DNA from 4 places in the Pseudoalteromonas sp. L1 genome. Region 1 is predicted to be linked to each of the others. Evidence: predicted binding sites of a transcription regulator. Region 1 holds the regulator's gene; each other region holds the start of a gene.
The links. Region 1 encodes LexA, which represses DNA repair genes until DNA is damaged. Its sites were predicted from a motif close to TACTGTATNNNNATACAGTA; they were not measured.
Positions count from the first base shown of each region.

Region 2: ruvC (crossover junction endodeoxyribonuclease RuvC) is a predicted target of LexA. The motif match lies at 1,248-1,267, and genes of this name have one in related genera.
Region 3: L3V38_RS03025 (SulA-like leucine-rich domain-containing protein) is a predicted target of LexA. The motif match lies at 887-906, and genes of this name have one in related genera.
Region 4: L3V38_RS01535 (YebG family protein) is a predicted target of LexA. The motif match lies at 2,256-2,275, and genes of this name have one in related genera.

Region 1 is NZ_JAKKCT010000008.1:81,289-85,092, reverse strand. It holds gene L3V38_RS18840 (hypothetical protein) at 1-257, shown strand, start outside; gene L3V38_RS18835 (hotdog fold thioesterase) at 263-703, opposite strand; gene lexA (transcriptional repressor LexA) at 865-1,482, shown strand; gene coxB (cytochrome c oxidase subunit II) at 1,996-3,138, shown strand; gene ctaD (cytochrome c oxidase subunit I) at 3,138-3,804, shown strand, end outside.
Region 2 is NZ_JAKKCT010000001.1:751,767-755,570, forward strand. It holds gene L3V38_RS03535 (FtsX-like permease family protein) at 1-1,181, shown strand, start outside; gene ruvC (crossover junction endodeoxyribonuclease RuvC) at 1,318-1,842, shown strand; gene ruvA (Holliday junction branch migration protein RuvA) at 1,844-2,464, shown strand; gene ruvB (Holliday junction branch migration DNA helicase RuvB) at 2,472-3,476, shown strand.
Region 3 is NZ_JAKKCT010000001.1:646,187-649,990, reverse strand. It holds gene L3V38_RS03030 (S9 family peptidase) at 1-628, shown strand, start outside; gene L3V38_RS03025 (SulA-like leucine-rich domain-containing protein) at 930-1,367, shown strand; gene L3V38_RS03020 (YchJ family protein) at 1,408-1,887, shown strand; gene L3V38_RS03015 (alpha/beta hydrolase-fold protein) at 1,899-2,714, opposite strand; gene L3V38_RS03010 (alpha/beta hydrolase) at 2,717-3,358, opposite strand; gene L3V38_RS03005 (DUF6172 family protein) at 3,425-3,724, opposite strand.
Region 4 is NZ_JAKKCT010000001.1:337,998-341,801, reverse strand. It holds gene L3V38_RS01555 (chorismate mutase) at 1-818, shown strand, start outside; gene dsbB (disulfide bond formation protein DsbB) at 948-1,466, shown strand; gene L3V38_RS01545 (DUF6170 family protein) at 1,466-1,768, shown strand; gene L3V38_RS01540 (helix-hairpin-helix domain-containing protein) at 1,786-2,079, opposite strand; gene L3V38_RS01535 (YebG family protein) at 2,329-2,634, shown strand; gene putP (sodium/proline symporter PutP) at 2,708-3,804, opposite strand, start outside.

The DNA.
Region 1 (3,804 bases):
AACTTGCTCGTATTGAAGCAACAGCTGACATTAGCACGCCAGATAAAGCAATTAATCAATTATGCGAATTAATTGAGTCATGTTCACGCAATGCATTGAAACAGTGGCTTTCGTGTTCAAAACGAACATTTGATATTGGTTTTGAGTCAGGTGACTCGCCAAAATGTTTTAATCAAGCCCTGCACGCAGATACCTTATTACGTATTTCAGCCATTGGCGCAGGGATCGAAATTACCATCTACCCGGTTCAGAGCTAAGCTCGCTATCTTCGTTCTACCACTGCTGCGGTCATACGTGATACGCAGCACAGTTCACCTGCCGCATTACTAATTTTAATTTCCCAAACCGATGTTCTTTTCCCTAGATGAATAGGGCGTGTAATTGCTGTAAGTACGCCTTTGCGTGATGCTTTGAGGTGATTGGCATTTATCTCTTGGCCGACACAATAAAACTTTTCGAAGTCAACAACAAAATTTGCCGCATAACTGGCCACAGTCTCAGCTAGCACAACATTTGCGCCTCCGTGTACCATCCCCATTGGATTATGGTGGGCTGGTATAGCGGGCATGGTGGCAACTAGGTAGTCATCACCAATTTCGGTTATTTCAATGCCCATGGTTTTCATTAAAGTTCCTTCACCTGTAATGCCTTGTGCAAATTGCTGGCATTGCTCTAAAGTGATTGGCTGGTGCCAAATGCTCATGGTATTTCCTTAGCAAGCTAATTAAAGCTACTACCATATTGCATATAACTGTGCTGTTCAATGTTAGTTTTGTAGCAAAATGAGGTGGCTAATTTAAATTTGCGATTTTCAGATAACTGTATATACTCACAGTTAAATGTACTGTATGGAAAACCAGTTGTATGCGCCCATTAACGAAACGCCAATCGCAAATATTAGAACTTATTAAAGTATTTATTAAAGATACGGGCATGCCGCCAACTCGTGCCGAAATAGCTCAAACGCTTGGTTTTAAAAGTGCCAATGCTGCTGAAGAACATCTTAAAGCGCTGGCTAAAAAAGGTATGATAAAAATGAAGCCTGGTGCGAGTCGTGGTATTCAGTTAGTTGAAGAAGATGAGCCAGAACAACTAGGACTCCCTTTAATTGGTCGTGTTGCCGCAGGTGAGCCAATTTTAGCGCAGGAACATGTAGAGAGCCATTGTCAGGTTGATCCATCTTTGTTTAAGCCCGCTGCAGATTTTTTACTACGTGTTAATGGCATGAGTATGAAAGATATAGGCATTATGGATGGTGATTTACTGGCAGTACACAGAACACAAGTGGCTGAAAATGGTCAAGTTGTCGTTGCGCGTGTTGATGAAGATGTGACTGTAAAACGCTTAGAAAAAGCAGGTCGAAAAGTCCTCCTACATGCAGAAAATGACGAGTTTGCACCGATTGAAGTTGATCTCGAACACGAATCTTTCAATATTGAAGGATTGGCAGTTGGCGTTATTCGTAATGCTGATTGGATGTAACGCTAATATACTTAAGTAACTTTAGTGTTCTCAGTCATGCTCGTTTTTTGTTTTGATGTATTGTACTGAGTAAGATGTTTCCAAAATGGTGCGTCAAACTGATTTAATTTGGTGCGACGCCGCTTTTTACCTATTTAGCATCGATTTGTGACCCCTTAGCGTTGCTGGGAGTCCATGTATAGCGCAGTTTTCCTTTCTTTTTGAGTTTTTGCTCTTCTCCTTTTTTTACAAATAACGCTCTGATTATAGTTGTTATTTTTGCACCAAAATAAACATTTCTTAGATTAAAAACTTGCTTATTGTTCATTTTTTAACTAATTGGTTAATACATTGTGTTAACACCGTTTTACTAAAAAGACACAAAATAATGTGCTGTGGTGTTAAACGATGAGCTTGTATCAGATTTCTGTCGTGTTGGTACGTGTTTGCTCTTAACAATAAAAATACGAATGGGCACCTAGCTGTACGCCTTTTCGCTTTGCGTCTTGCAATAGCATCTAAAGGAGCTGTCACATGGGTAAAATGCGTTATGCCTTGTGGCTTATATTAGTGTCTCTACCGCAGTTAGCATTGGCAAATAGTCAATTTAATATGCGTAAAGGGGTAACTGATATAAGTAATAATGTTTATGAGTTACACATGACGATATTTATTATCTGTTGTGTAATCGGCGTCATCGTTTTTGCGGTGATGTTTTGGGCTTTAATACATCATAGAAAATCAAAAGGGGTAAAGCCTGCCCAATTTCATGAAAGCACAAAAGTTGAAATTCTTTGGACTGCCATTCCGTTTGTGATTTTAATTGCCATGGCTGTGCCTGCCACAAAAACCTTAATCGCCATGGAAGATGCCTCTAAGGCGGACATCACCATTAAGGTCACGGGCTCTCAATGGAAATGGCATTACGAATATATGGGTGAAGATATTGCCTATTACTCGATTTTATCGACACCAAAAGATCAAATAGATAACCAAGCTGAAAAGACAGCAAATTACTTACTTGAAGTCGACAAGCCGCTGGTTCTTCCTATCAATAAAAAAGTACGCTTTTTGATGACTTCTGACGATGTTATTCACTCTTGGTGGGTTCCTGATTTTGCGGTGAAAAAAGATGCAAATCCGGGCTTTATCAATGAAGCATGGACACGAATTAACGAACCTGGTGTTTACCGGGGCCAATGTGCTGAACTGTGTGGTAAAGATCATGGTTTTATGCCTGTTGTGGTTCAAGCATTACCTGAAGATGAGTTTGCAACTTGGTTAGCTGATGCCAAACAAGAAAAAGCGAATGCGGCAGCAGCGGATGCTGCATTACTTGATCAAACACTTGCGAAAGAAGAGTTAATGACACTAGGTGAGCAAGTCTACATGGCTAGCTGTGCAGCATGTCATCAGCCAACAGGTATGGGGCTACCGGGCGTATTTCCTGCGCTTAAAGGCAGCCCTATTGTACTAGGTGATGTTAAAGATCACATTGATATTGTGCTTCATGGCAAGCCTGGTACAGCAATGCAAGCATTCGATAAACAGCTTTCAATTAAGCAGCTTGCAGCTGTCATTACGTATAAACGAAATGCTTGGGGCAATGATACGGGTGATGTTATCCAGCCGAGTCAAATTCAAGCAGCGATTGATGCAGCAGCGGAGGCGAACTAATGAGTAACGTTATTAATGAGCAAGCCACTGAGCATGCGCATCACGACCATCACCCTGCTAAGGGTTTCAAGCGTTGGTTATATACAACAAACCATAAAGATATTGGTAGTTTATACCTCATTTTCTCACTAACCATGTTTCTAATTGGTGGTGCGATGGCAATGGTGATCCGCGCAGAGCTTTTCCAGCCGGGTCTGCAACTTGTTGATCCACACTTTTTTAATCAAATGACGACAGTACATGGTTTGATCATGGTATTTGGGGCTGTTATGCCTGCCTTTACTGGATTGGCCAACTGGATGGTGCCAATGATGATTGGTGCACCTGATATGGCTTTGCCAAGGATGAATAACTGGAGTTTCTGGATTCTACCTTTCGCCTTTTTAATCCTGTTAGCTTCATTGCTTATGCCTGGTGGTGGCCCTGCATTCGGTTGGACTTTTTATGCGCCACTGTCGACTACTTATAGTAACGATAACACCGCACTCTTTGTCTTCGCTGTGCATATCATGGGCATTAGTTCAATCATGGGGGCGATTAACGTTATCGTGACCATTGTGAACTTAAGAGCCCCTGGCATGACATGGATGAAGCTGCCATTGTTTGTTTGGACATGGTTGATCACCGCATTCTTATTGATTGCTGTGATGCCTGTGCTTGCCGGTG
Region 2 (3,804 bases), on a different contig from region 1:
GTCGTAAACTAGGACTAAGCCCTGGTAATAGTTGGTCGCTTGCGATTGCTTCAATTCAAAAACGTGCTAATGCTAATGCAGTACAGCTGATAAGTTTTGCCCTTGCTATTAAGTTATTGTTGTTTTTAATTGTGCTTAAAAATGACATGATTTCAGATTGGCAGTCGCAGCTTCCGGTCGATGCGCCAAACTCGTTTTTAGTGAATATAACAGAGCAAGAGCTTGAACCCATTACCTCTTTTTTAGCAGAGCGCGATATGCCCACCTCTGATTTTTACCCGATAGTACGAGGTCGTGTTAATGCAGTGAATGGTGAGCTAGTTGCGCGTGAAGTATCACAGCAAGATAACGAGAAAAAAGATGAAGAGGCACGCTCAGGTATCGGCCGTGAATTAAACCTTACTTGGCGAGAAGACTTACCTGCTCAAAATGAGTTAATAGAGGGTCAGTGGTTTACACAAAGCTCAGTCGCAGAGGCCTCGGTTGAGGAGTCTATGCTTGAACGCCTTGATGTAAAACTAGGTGATACATTAACGTTTTTGATTGGTGCGCAATCGTTCGATGCAAAAATTACCAGTGTACGCAAAGTTAACTGGACCACATTAAAACCAAACTTCTTTATTATTTTAAGCCCAGATGTACTTGAGAGCTTTCCGGCAACGTATATTTCGTCGGTGAGTGTTAAAGCGCATCAAAAGCGTGAATTTAATGAGCTGATGCGCCAATATCCAACGGTTAATGTGATTGATGTTGAAAGCTTTATTAAGCAGATCCGTTCAACCATAGAGCAGGTATCTCTTGCGATTGGTTTTGTATTGTCTATTGTGGTGGTGTGTGGTGCTTTAGTACTTATATCTCAGGTGCAAGCGAGCTTGGGTGAACGAATGCAAGAGATTGTTATATTAAGAACACTGGGTGCAAAAGGACGGCTTATTAAAAATGCCACCTTGTATGAGTTTTTATTACTAGGCTTAACCGCGGGTGGGGTAGCTGCCGTTGTGAGTGATATTGCTTTATTAATAGTACAACAGCAAATGTTTGACCTTGCTGGTAAATTACACCCTCATATTTGGTTAATTGGCCCTGTTGTTGGTGGTGTCTTTGTAGCTAGTTTAGGCTATTTGATGATTGCGCGAACAATGCGTAAAAATACGCAAGGGTTACTGCGTGCACTAGGGTGATATAAAGCTCAATAATGTTTATAAAATGCCCGTGTATACGGGCTTTTTTTATGTTTTGCAATTGGTTACTGGTAATTTATACAGTGCTCTGGCATTATTAAGGCTATTGAATAAAGAAAATAAATGGGTCAGTTAGTTGGCAATTATTTTAGGAATTGATCCTGGTTCACGTTTAACAGGTTATGGCGTAATAGCACACCAAGGCGCTAAATTTACTTATTTAGGGAGTGGTTGTATTAAGCTAGCTGAACATGATTTTCCTGTGCGATTAAAAATGATTTATCAAGGGATCAGTCAGTTAGTTGAGCAATTTTCGCCCGATAGTTTTGCTATCGAAAAAGTATTTATGGCTCACAATCCAGATTCAGCTCTTAAATTAGGCCAAGCTCGTGGTGCGGCTATTGTTGGTGCATCTATGGCTGAACTTCCGGTATTTGAATATTCGGCACGACAAATAAAGCAAGCGGTGGTTGGCAATGGCGGTGCCGACAAATCACAAGTACAGCACATGGTTAAAAATATTTTAAAATTACCAGGCACACCACAAGCCGATGCGGCTGATGCATTGGCTATTGCTATTTGTCATGCTCACTCAGAACAAAATTTAATAAAACTTGCGGGCAGTGCGAGCAAGACCGTAAGAGGACGACTAAGGAAGTAATATGATAGGCCGATTGAATGGTTTGCTAGTTGAAAAGCAGCCGCCTGAAATTTTAATTGAAGTAAGCGGCGTAGGTTATGAAGTACAGATGCCGATGACCTGCTTTTATGACCTCCCAGCGGTTGGTGAGCAAGCTATTATATACACTCACTTTGTGGTGCGTGAAGATGCGCAGTTGTTATTTGGTTTCAATAACAAAACAGAGCGTGCGTTATTTCGAGAGCTTCTAAAAGCCAATGGTGTGGGTCCAAAGTTGGGTCTTGCTATTTTGTCGGGTATGTCTGCACAGCAGTTTGTGACATGTGTAAATAACGAAGATGCAACAACGCTTGTTAAACTCCCTGGTGTGGGTAAAAAAACAGCAGAGCGTTTAGTGCTTGAAATGAAAGATAGGCTAAAAGATTGGGGTAATGACTTATTCACGCCATTTAGCGATAATGCCATTATTGAGCCTACAAGTAATGATACGCTTGTAGCCAACAACGCAGCAGATGATGCTGTGTCAGCACTTATTGCCCTTGGTTATAAACTGCCGCAAGCGCAAAAAGCAGTAAAAGCGGTAAATAAACCAGATATGACGACTGAGGTTCTTATAAAAGAAGCTCTAAAATCGATGTTGTGAGTAAACCATGATTGAAGCAGATCGCTTAATAGATGCCAGTGAGCAAAGTAATGAAGACAGTGTTGATCGAGCCATACGACCAAAACTATTAAACGATTACACAGGTCAGCCACATGTTAAGCAACAAATGGAAATTTTCATCGAAGCTGCTCGTCATCGTGGTGAGGCGCTCGATCATTTATTGATTTTTGGCCCGCCAGGTCTAGGTAAAACCACACTTGCAAATATTGTTGCCAATGAATTGAACGTTAATATCAAAACGACATCTGGTCCTGTACTTGAAAAAGCAGGTGATTTAGCTGCATTGTTAACGAACCTTGAAGAAGGTGACGTACTCTTTATTGACGAAATACATCGTTTAAGCCCACAAGTCGAAGAAATCCTTTATCCTGCGATGGAAGATTATCAACTCGATATTATGATTGGGGAAGGTCCAGCAGCACGTTCAATCAAACTCGACTTGCCGCCATTTACTTTAATTGGTGCAACAACACGTGCAGGGTCTTTAACGTCACCACTTCGAGACCGTTTCGGTATTGTGCAGCGTTTAGAGTTTTATTCAGTTGAAGATTTATCAAAAATTGTAGCGCGTTCAGCACACTTTTTAGATTTAACCATGTGCGATGAAGGCGCAGCAGAAATCGCTAAACGTTCACGTGGTACACCACGTATTGCAAATAGGTTGTTACGTCGTGTACGAGATTACACTCAAGTGAAATCTGACGGCAAGGTTAACGCCAATGTGGCAGAACAAGCGCTCGATATGATTGATGTAGATAAAAGCGGGTTTGATTATATGGACCGTAAATACTTGCTTGCTATCATCGAAAAATTTATGGGTGGCCCAGTTGGGCTTGATAATTTAGCGGCGGCCATTGGCGAAGAAAAAGAAACCATAGAAGATGTGATTGAGCCGTTTCTAATTCAGCAAGGTTTTATACAACGTACTCCTCGTGGAAGATTGGTGTCCGATATAGCCTATCTTCATTTTGGACTGACCCCAGACAAATAAAAACTCAGCCTCGCATATGCGGGGTTTTTTAATCTTGAAACAAATCTAAAAAGGGGCAGTGAACATTATACCAATCCGCAATAATACTTAATCATTTTGAGGGATTAAACCTGTCGCTACCGGCGTTAAAAATTTCTGATTTAGAACAACTAAATAACGAAATTTTTGCCTTGCTATCAACGAGGTTTTATTGCCTCAAAATAGACTACTTAATTAGGCAAATTGGTATTAGCCCTCTATATTGCTAACGCAAATTATTTTAGATGCATAATCTAACAAGCATCATACCTTCCTGCTATTTAATTCACATACAGTTAAGCTAATTTTC
Region 3 (3,804 bases), on a different contig from region 1:
GCAGCAGCATCTAGTCAATCATGGTTATGCCATTTTTGCAGTCAATAACCGTGGCAGTTCAGGTTACGGTAAAACCTTCTTTCATTTAGATGACAAAAAGCATGGCACTGACGATTTACAAGATATCGTTTATGGTAAAAAACACCTGCAAAGCTTAGATTGGGTTGATGCAGACAAAATTGGCATCATGGGAGGGAGTTACGGTGGTTTCATGACTGCTGCAGCACTTGCTTTCGAACCTGAAGAATTCAAAGTAGGTATTAATATCTTTGGTGTAACAAACTGGGTTAGAACCTTAAACTCGATCCCACCATGGTGGGAGAGTTTTAAAAAGGCGCTGTATGATGAAATGGGCGACCCCGCGACAGACGGCGAACGTCACCGTGCAATTTCGCCGCTCTTTCACGCTAAAAACATCACTAAGCCATTAATGGTGATCCAAGGTGCTAACGACCCACGCGTTTTACAAGTTGAAAGCGATGAACTTGTTGCCGCTGTGAAGGCAAATGGTGTGCCTGTCGACTATGTGTTATTTGATGATGAAGGCCATGGTTTTACTAAAAAGGAAAACCGTATTAAAGCCTCAAACGCATACCTTGAGTTTTTAAATACCTACTTAGATAAGTAGTAAAACAGTAAAGGTTAAAGGCCGGTTTTATACCGGCTTTTTTATGCAAAATACCTGTATACAAGCAAAATTTAGTATTTCATCCAGTACTGTACGAAACACTGTATGAATTTAGTGGTAGATTTTTCACCTTTTTAGCTCTTCAAAGAAAATCATAACTACATGTTTAATAACAACTAAATATTTTTAATAAAAATAAAACTGAACTATTGGTTAAAAAATAGCAAAAAAGTACTTGCGCAAAAACACTGTATAAACTACTGTATACACATACTGTATAAACAACCAGTGAGTGAAAGTTATGTTACAGCCAATTACATTAAGAACAGTTAAAAGCTACCAACAAGATAACGACAAAGCGTCTGTTAATTTAATTCAAATTGAAGACGAAATATCAGCAACCTTTGAGTTATTAAAAGTATTGCATCATTACAATAGCCAAAATGCATGGACACTATTAATTGCCCCTGATCATGTACCTAGCAAAGCATTATTAGATTCGTGTTCGATTGATACCAGCAAACTACTTGTGATCAGACAAAAGCATTTAGTTAACCTTGAGTACGTACTTAGCTCAGCATTACATAACGGTAATTTTGCTGCTGTTATCACATGGACAGATATTGTAAACAACCACCAACTTGATTCGATGAACTTAAACCTTGAGCAGGCATCAGCTAAGTTTTATTGCTTTACAAAAAGCGCTCAATTAAACAATTTAGTACCGCAGCCACAATAGGCTTGTTAAAATAACAATTTACAGTTTTAGGTAAGTTGTTATGACATCACTCACACACCCCCTTTGTCCTTGTGGCAGCGAATCGACTTACGAGCTTTGCTGCCAGCCTTTTCATACCGGTGCAAGCCAAGCTGATACCCCTGAGCAACTTATGCGTTCTCGTTTTAGTGCATACGCGCTAAAAGATGCAAAATATGTATTTAGTACCTATGCACAAAGCCAGCAAGCCGCTAACCCTGTTCGCGAAATTAAAGATTTTGCAAATAGCTGTCGTTTTACCAAGCTAAACGTTTTAGATACTGAATATAACGAGCAAGAAGGTTTTGTAGAATTTAAAGCAAATTACTTTTACCAAAACTTGTATTGTGAGTTACACGAAAAGTCGCGTTTTATTAAAGAAGATGGCCTATGGCGTTACCTTGATGGTGATATAACACCCGTTGCAGATATTAAAATTGGCCGTAATGACGAGTGCCCTTGTGGTAGCGGCAAAAAATATAAAAAGTGTCACGCAATTTAAATCACGGCTATTCACTTTTTATATAGCCAATCTAAACCTTGACTGGCCGTTGTAGGGAAAGCCGTTGCGTGGTGGGCATGTGGAATAACAAATAAATTTGTCATCACGTGTTCGCCACTTTGCTTATTAATTTTATCTACTAATTGTTTAGTACCAGAAACCATTTTTTCACCTTCACTCTCTTCAAGCTCACCCACTGCAATGTAAACTTTTGTTGTGTTGGCAGCTGGTTTTACAGCCATAGCTAATATTGAGTTTTCTTTAAACCACACTGATGGACTGCCAATTATATAGCTTGAAAAAAGCGTCGGCTCGGTAAATAAGGTATAAGCAGCAAACAGGCCCCCTAATGAATTACCGACAAGTGTCTTTTGCGTGCCAGTTCGATAATGGGTGTTAATATAAGGAATAACAGTGTGTTTTAAGTAATTTAAATGTTGCTTTGCGCCCCCTGTAGCACGTTTCCATGTATTATCAACAAACGGTGTGTAATCATGAATTCGGCTATTTAGCCCTGATATGCCCTTTTGATAACCAACGGCAACAAGAATTACTTCCTCAATGGAGCCTGAATTCATCATAAAACGGCTAGCACCTGAGGCTATGGGCAAACTGTAATTGGCGTCTAACAGATAAACCACAGGGTAACGTTTCTGGCTTTGTTTTTGATAGTTACGTGGCAGTTTGATAGTAATGGGGTATTCGTTTTCTGTATGTTTATCTTTTAGCAAAACTGTATCAGTGCGCGGCAGAGTATAGGGTTCAGCCCAAGCGGTAAAGCTTGTCCCAAAAATACAGAACATCAAAATAAAAAGTATATTAGGCATCGTTAATCCTTTAGCCATTTCTTAATGGGTAACACCCACTCATCTTTTGGCTCATAAAATGCGCCATGAGAGAGTCCTGTATTAATGCTTATTTCTTCGAACTTAGTAACTTCACTCCTATCAATTAAAAATTGGCAAGAGCCAACCTGATCTGAACGTTCAAAGATTGAGTAAACCTTACCGAATGCCCTAACTGATGGATGCTTTTTAATTAAACCTGCACACCCTGCTAATATTATTAAGTTGATATTTGTGCGTTTAAGTTCATTGGCTGCCAGTACCGATAATGCCCCACCTCGTGAAAAACCGACCAGACTAATATGCGACTCAGGAACACCTGCCTTTAATAAGATGTCGACATCAGCAGCTAACTTTTTAGCAAATAAAAATGGGGCTGTGCCTTTTTTTCGGTGGTATGCAATTAAGTTATAGGCTGGATCTGCTAGTGCTTTTTTAATTGCAGGAAAATCATAAATGCCATATTTTGGATGACGTGGACGAGTGTGCTCACCTTCGACGATGTAACCATGAGAATAAAAAACATAATGCTCATTGCTATTGAAGCTACTAGGAAGCTCATCATAAATAGTATTTGCTTGGACTTGGCATCCGCAAATAACGAGTAGTAATAAAAAACGGCGCATACTAATCCATAGCTAGGCAATAAAAATGGGCCATAAGGCCCACTCTTAGATTCGCTCGTTTGACGTTTACTCTTCGTCAAACTCTTGTAATTGTCGCTGTGCAGGACGCGCTAAGATTTCAACATAAAACGTCATAAGTCCTTTGGCTTCAATATCGCTAATGCATTTGTTGATCTCTGCCACATGCACAACCTGAGCATCTTCTGCAGATTCGCCAAACTTACAGTCAAACGCCCAATAATCAGCCCCTTCAGGAAGTGTTTTGTTGCGTTCACGTTTTAAGTATTTTTTTACTTCGTGTTTGGCTGCATCAACCATACGAGGATATTTGATTTTCTCATGGTTAAGCGTGAATGTTTTTTTCATTATGGTCCTAATAACTTGATTCAATAGTCATGGCATAAAGCCACTAGGTCGCATTATAACAAGCACATTTAAAATTAGCT
Region 4 (3,804 bases), on a different contig from region 1:
AAGGTTCATATAGTCAATTGGCTTGCCATAAATACTTTAGCCGACGTCCAGGAAAAGTAATAGAAATTGGCTGTTCAAGCTTTGAACAAATTACAGGGAACGTTGAAAATGGACAAGCTGACTTCGGCTTACTCCCCATTGAAAATACTAGCTCTGGTAGTATTAATGAGGTATTTGATCTCTTACAACATGCGCAAGTATCTATTGTGGGTGAAGTGACCCACAGTGTTGAGCATTGTTTGCTTGCCCTGCCAGACACAGAACTGTCTCACATAAATAAAATCTATGCTCACCCACAACCTTTCGCCCAATGTAGCCGCTTTGTACAAGGGCTCGGTGATATTCAACATGAAACATGTGATTCAACTTTCCATGCACTGCAATCAGCATTAGATACGCCCAACAGCGCAGCAATCGGCTCAGCTCAAGCAGGGAAAAATGTTGGTCTAGAGGTTGTAAAAACAGGGCTGGCTAATCAAAGTGAAAACCATAGCCGTTTTATCGTTGTTGCACGTAAACCACTACAGGTTTCTAAACAAATACCAACAAAAACAAGCTTGATCATGGCAACCAAGCAACAAGCTGGTTCATTAGCTGATGCGTTAATGGTATTTAAGCATCATCAAATAAACCTTGTAAAACTTGAATCTCGCCCTGTACCTGGTAACCCGTGGGAAGAGGTTTTTTATGTAGATTTAGAGGCTAACCTTGACGATTTACATGTCAAACAAGCACTCGAAGAGCTGAAAGAGCACACCCAATATATTCGTATTCTAGGCTGCTACCAAAGCGAGTCTTTACAAGCTGTCAGCGTTTAACGTAAAAACTAGTCGTAACACCAAAAGGAGCTAGCAAGCTCCTTTTTGTTACGAATATTCACCGCAGACACTTGCACCCAAGGCACTCCCTAAGCATAATCTTGAAAACACTTCAAAATTGGATCTTTCATGAATTGGTTAGCTGAATTAGCAAGCAAAAGAACACCTTGGGTTTTACTCGCTTTAACCGCATTTGTTTTTGAAATAACAGCGCTGTTCTTTCAATACAATATGGGACTTGAGCCCTGCATAATGTGTATTTACCAACGTTTTGCTATGCTTGGCCTTCTTGGTGCAGGTATTGTCGGCGCAATCAACCCACAAAGCACCCTATGTAGACTTATCGCATTTGTTACTTGGGGGATATCTTCAATTTGGGGCTACTTTATTGCCAAAGAACACATCGCGATGCAAAACAATACAGACCCGTTTGCATTTAGCTGTGCATTTGAACCAAACTTTCCAAGCTTTATGCCTCTGCACGAATGGATCCCAAGCTTCTTTGCTGCAACAGGTGATTGTGGAAACATAGATTGGCAATTTGCGTCAATGAGTATGCCTGCGTGGATGGAAGTTATTTTTGCAGCCTATTCACTTGTTTTTATCGCTGTTGTAGCGAGTCGTTTAGTAATTAAAAAGTCGTTGTAATGTTGTATTTTTTTTCTAGTCAAATTCCTGCTTTAAAAGAGTTTAAAGTAAGACAACGTCAGCAAATTATTGCCCTTGCACTTGCGCATTTAAGTCCTATACAGAAGATCATTTTATCTGTATGTAAACTTGTTTTTTTAGCGCCCCTGTTTTTAGGTTTAGCTTATTTTCAGGGCTGGTCGCTTGTGCCTTGGCTGCTACTAGCTGGCCTGAGCTATCCACTCATAACAACACCGATTGAAAACATGTTTGCGCTCCCCCATTTACAAGTAGCAATTAAAGAGTTTAAACAGGGCGAATAACCGCCCTGTTTACTTATTTAAAGAATAATTTTTCCTTCTAGCTGCGAGAACACCTTTTCACCGATCCCTTTTACATCTTTGAGTTGTTCTAATGATTTAAAAGGCCCCTGCTGAGTTCGGTGTTCTATAATCGCTTTGGCTTTTGACTCACCCACGCCAGGAAGCAAAGTGAGTTGCTCAACACTGGCTTTATTTATATTCACCTTTTGCTGTTTTACTTGCACAGCTCCTTTATCTTCAGCTGCACTAATAGGTAAAGTGGGCAATAAAGTTAAGCCTATTGATAGAAAGAGACTTGATAATAGTTTCATATTTTCCTCCGTGATATCCATTATGGATAGTTAAGTTAATTGTCACCTAACGCTTATTGCATCCCTACCGTTTCTATAATAGTGACATCATTAAATAAACCTAAAACCAACCTCAATGTCAAATAATCACCACAAAAAATAGACTCATCAAACTTGCAAATTCCGCCACAAACGATTACTGTATATAAAAACAGTAATCAAAGTGGCGTTGCTACGCTACAAATGCCACGCTTAAATGCAGGAGAAATCATGGCTGTTGTTGTTAAATATGTTGTAGAAAGAAACGGAGTCGAGCGAATGACGTTTACTACTAAAAAAGAAGCTGACGCATATGACAAGATGCTCGACATTGCTGAATCACTAGAAATGATGCTTGAGAAAGTTGACGTACCACTAAGTGAGCAACAAATTGAATCTCTTGCACTTGAGATGGCAAAAGAAAAAGACCAATTTATGGCTGTTTTGAAAGGTGCTAAAGAGGCTCCTGTAAAACCTAAAAAAGCAAAACCAGCCACCGACAATGTTGCAGATATAAAAGAAAAAGCAGCAGGTTAAAAATAAAAATCCAATAAAAAGGGCAACTCTATGTTGCCCTTTTTGTATCTAATCAAAAGTGTCTAATTAAAAACTACAGTGATGCCTCAACGTCATCAAATAATTTAGTAATTTCTTCTTTAGGTTCTGGTGTACTTAAACTCACAGCGACTATCGCAATACTTGATAGAATAAACCCAGGCACTATCTCATAGATAATTGCACTTAATTTTTGCCCATCAATCGTAACTGGTGCATAAATCCAAAATAGAACTGTCGCAGCACCCACAACCATACCCGCTATAGCCCCCTGAAGGTTCATACGTTTCCAGTAAAGGCTGAATAACACAAGTGGGCCAAATGCAGCACCAAAACCTGCCCATGCATTACTGACTAGGTCAAGAATAGAACTATTACGGTCATAAGCTAAGTAGATAGCAAACAGCGCAACCAAAATAACACTAATTCGGCCAACTAAAACAAGTTCTTTCTGAGACGCACTGCGGTTGAGGTATATTTTATAGAAATCCTCAGTCAATGAGCTTGAACACACCAATAGCTGCGACGAAATAGTACTCATAATCGCCGCAAGAATAGCAGCAAGTAAGAAGCCTGCAATCAGTGGGTGGAAAATAAGCTCAGACAGCACTAAGAAAATAGTTTCTTTGTCATCAATTGGCATTTGGTTTTCCAGCATGTAAGCGGCACCAAACAGACCAGTTAGCACAGCACCAATTGCCGATAATGTCATCCACGACATACCCACACGGCGCATGGTCGGCATATCTTTCACTGAGCGAACAGACATAAAGCGTACAATGATATGTGGCTGACCAAAATAACCTAGTCCCCACGCCATTGCCGAGATGATGGCAATTGTTGAGCCACCTGCAAACCAGTCCATCATATTAAGTGCATGAATTTCTGATTCTTTCGGTGAGCTTAATAATAAGTCATAGCGAGCATTAGCTAACGTATCCATAAACGGCTGGTCAAGCATAGTATAGGTCGCTATCGGTACTGCAAGCAGCGACACGAACATGATACAACCTTGCACAAAATCAGTTAAACTAACTGCTAAAAAACCACCGAATAATGTGTAAAGAACAACCACACCCGTTGTGATATACAAGCCCATCTCGTAACTCATGTTGAATGAATTTTCGAACAACTTGCCACCCGCAACAACCC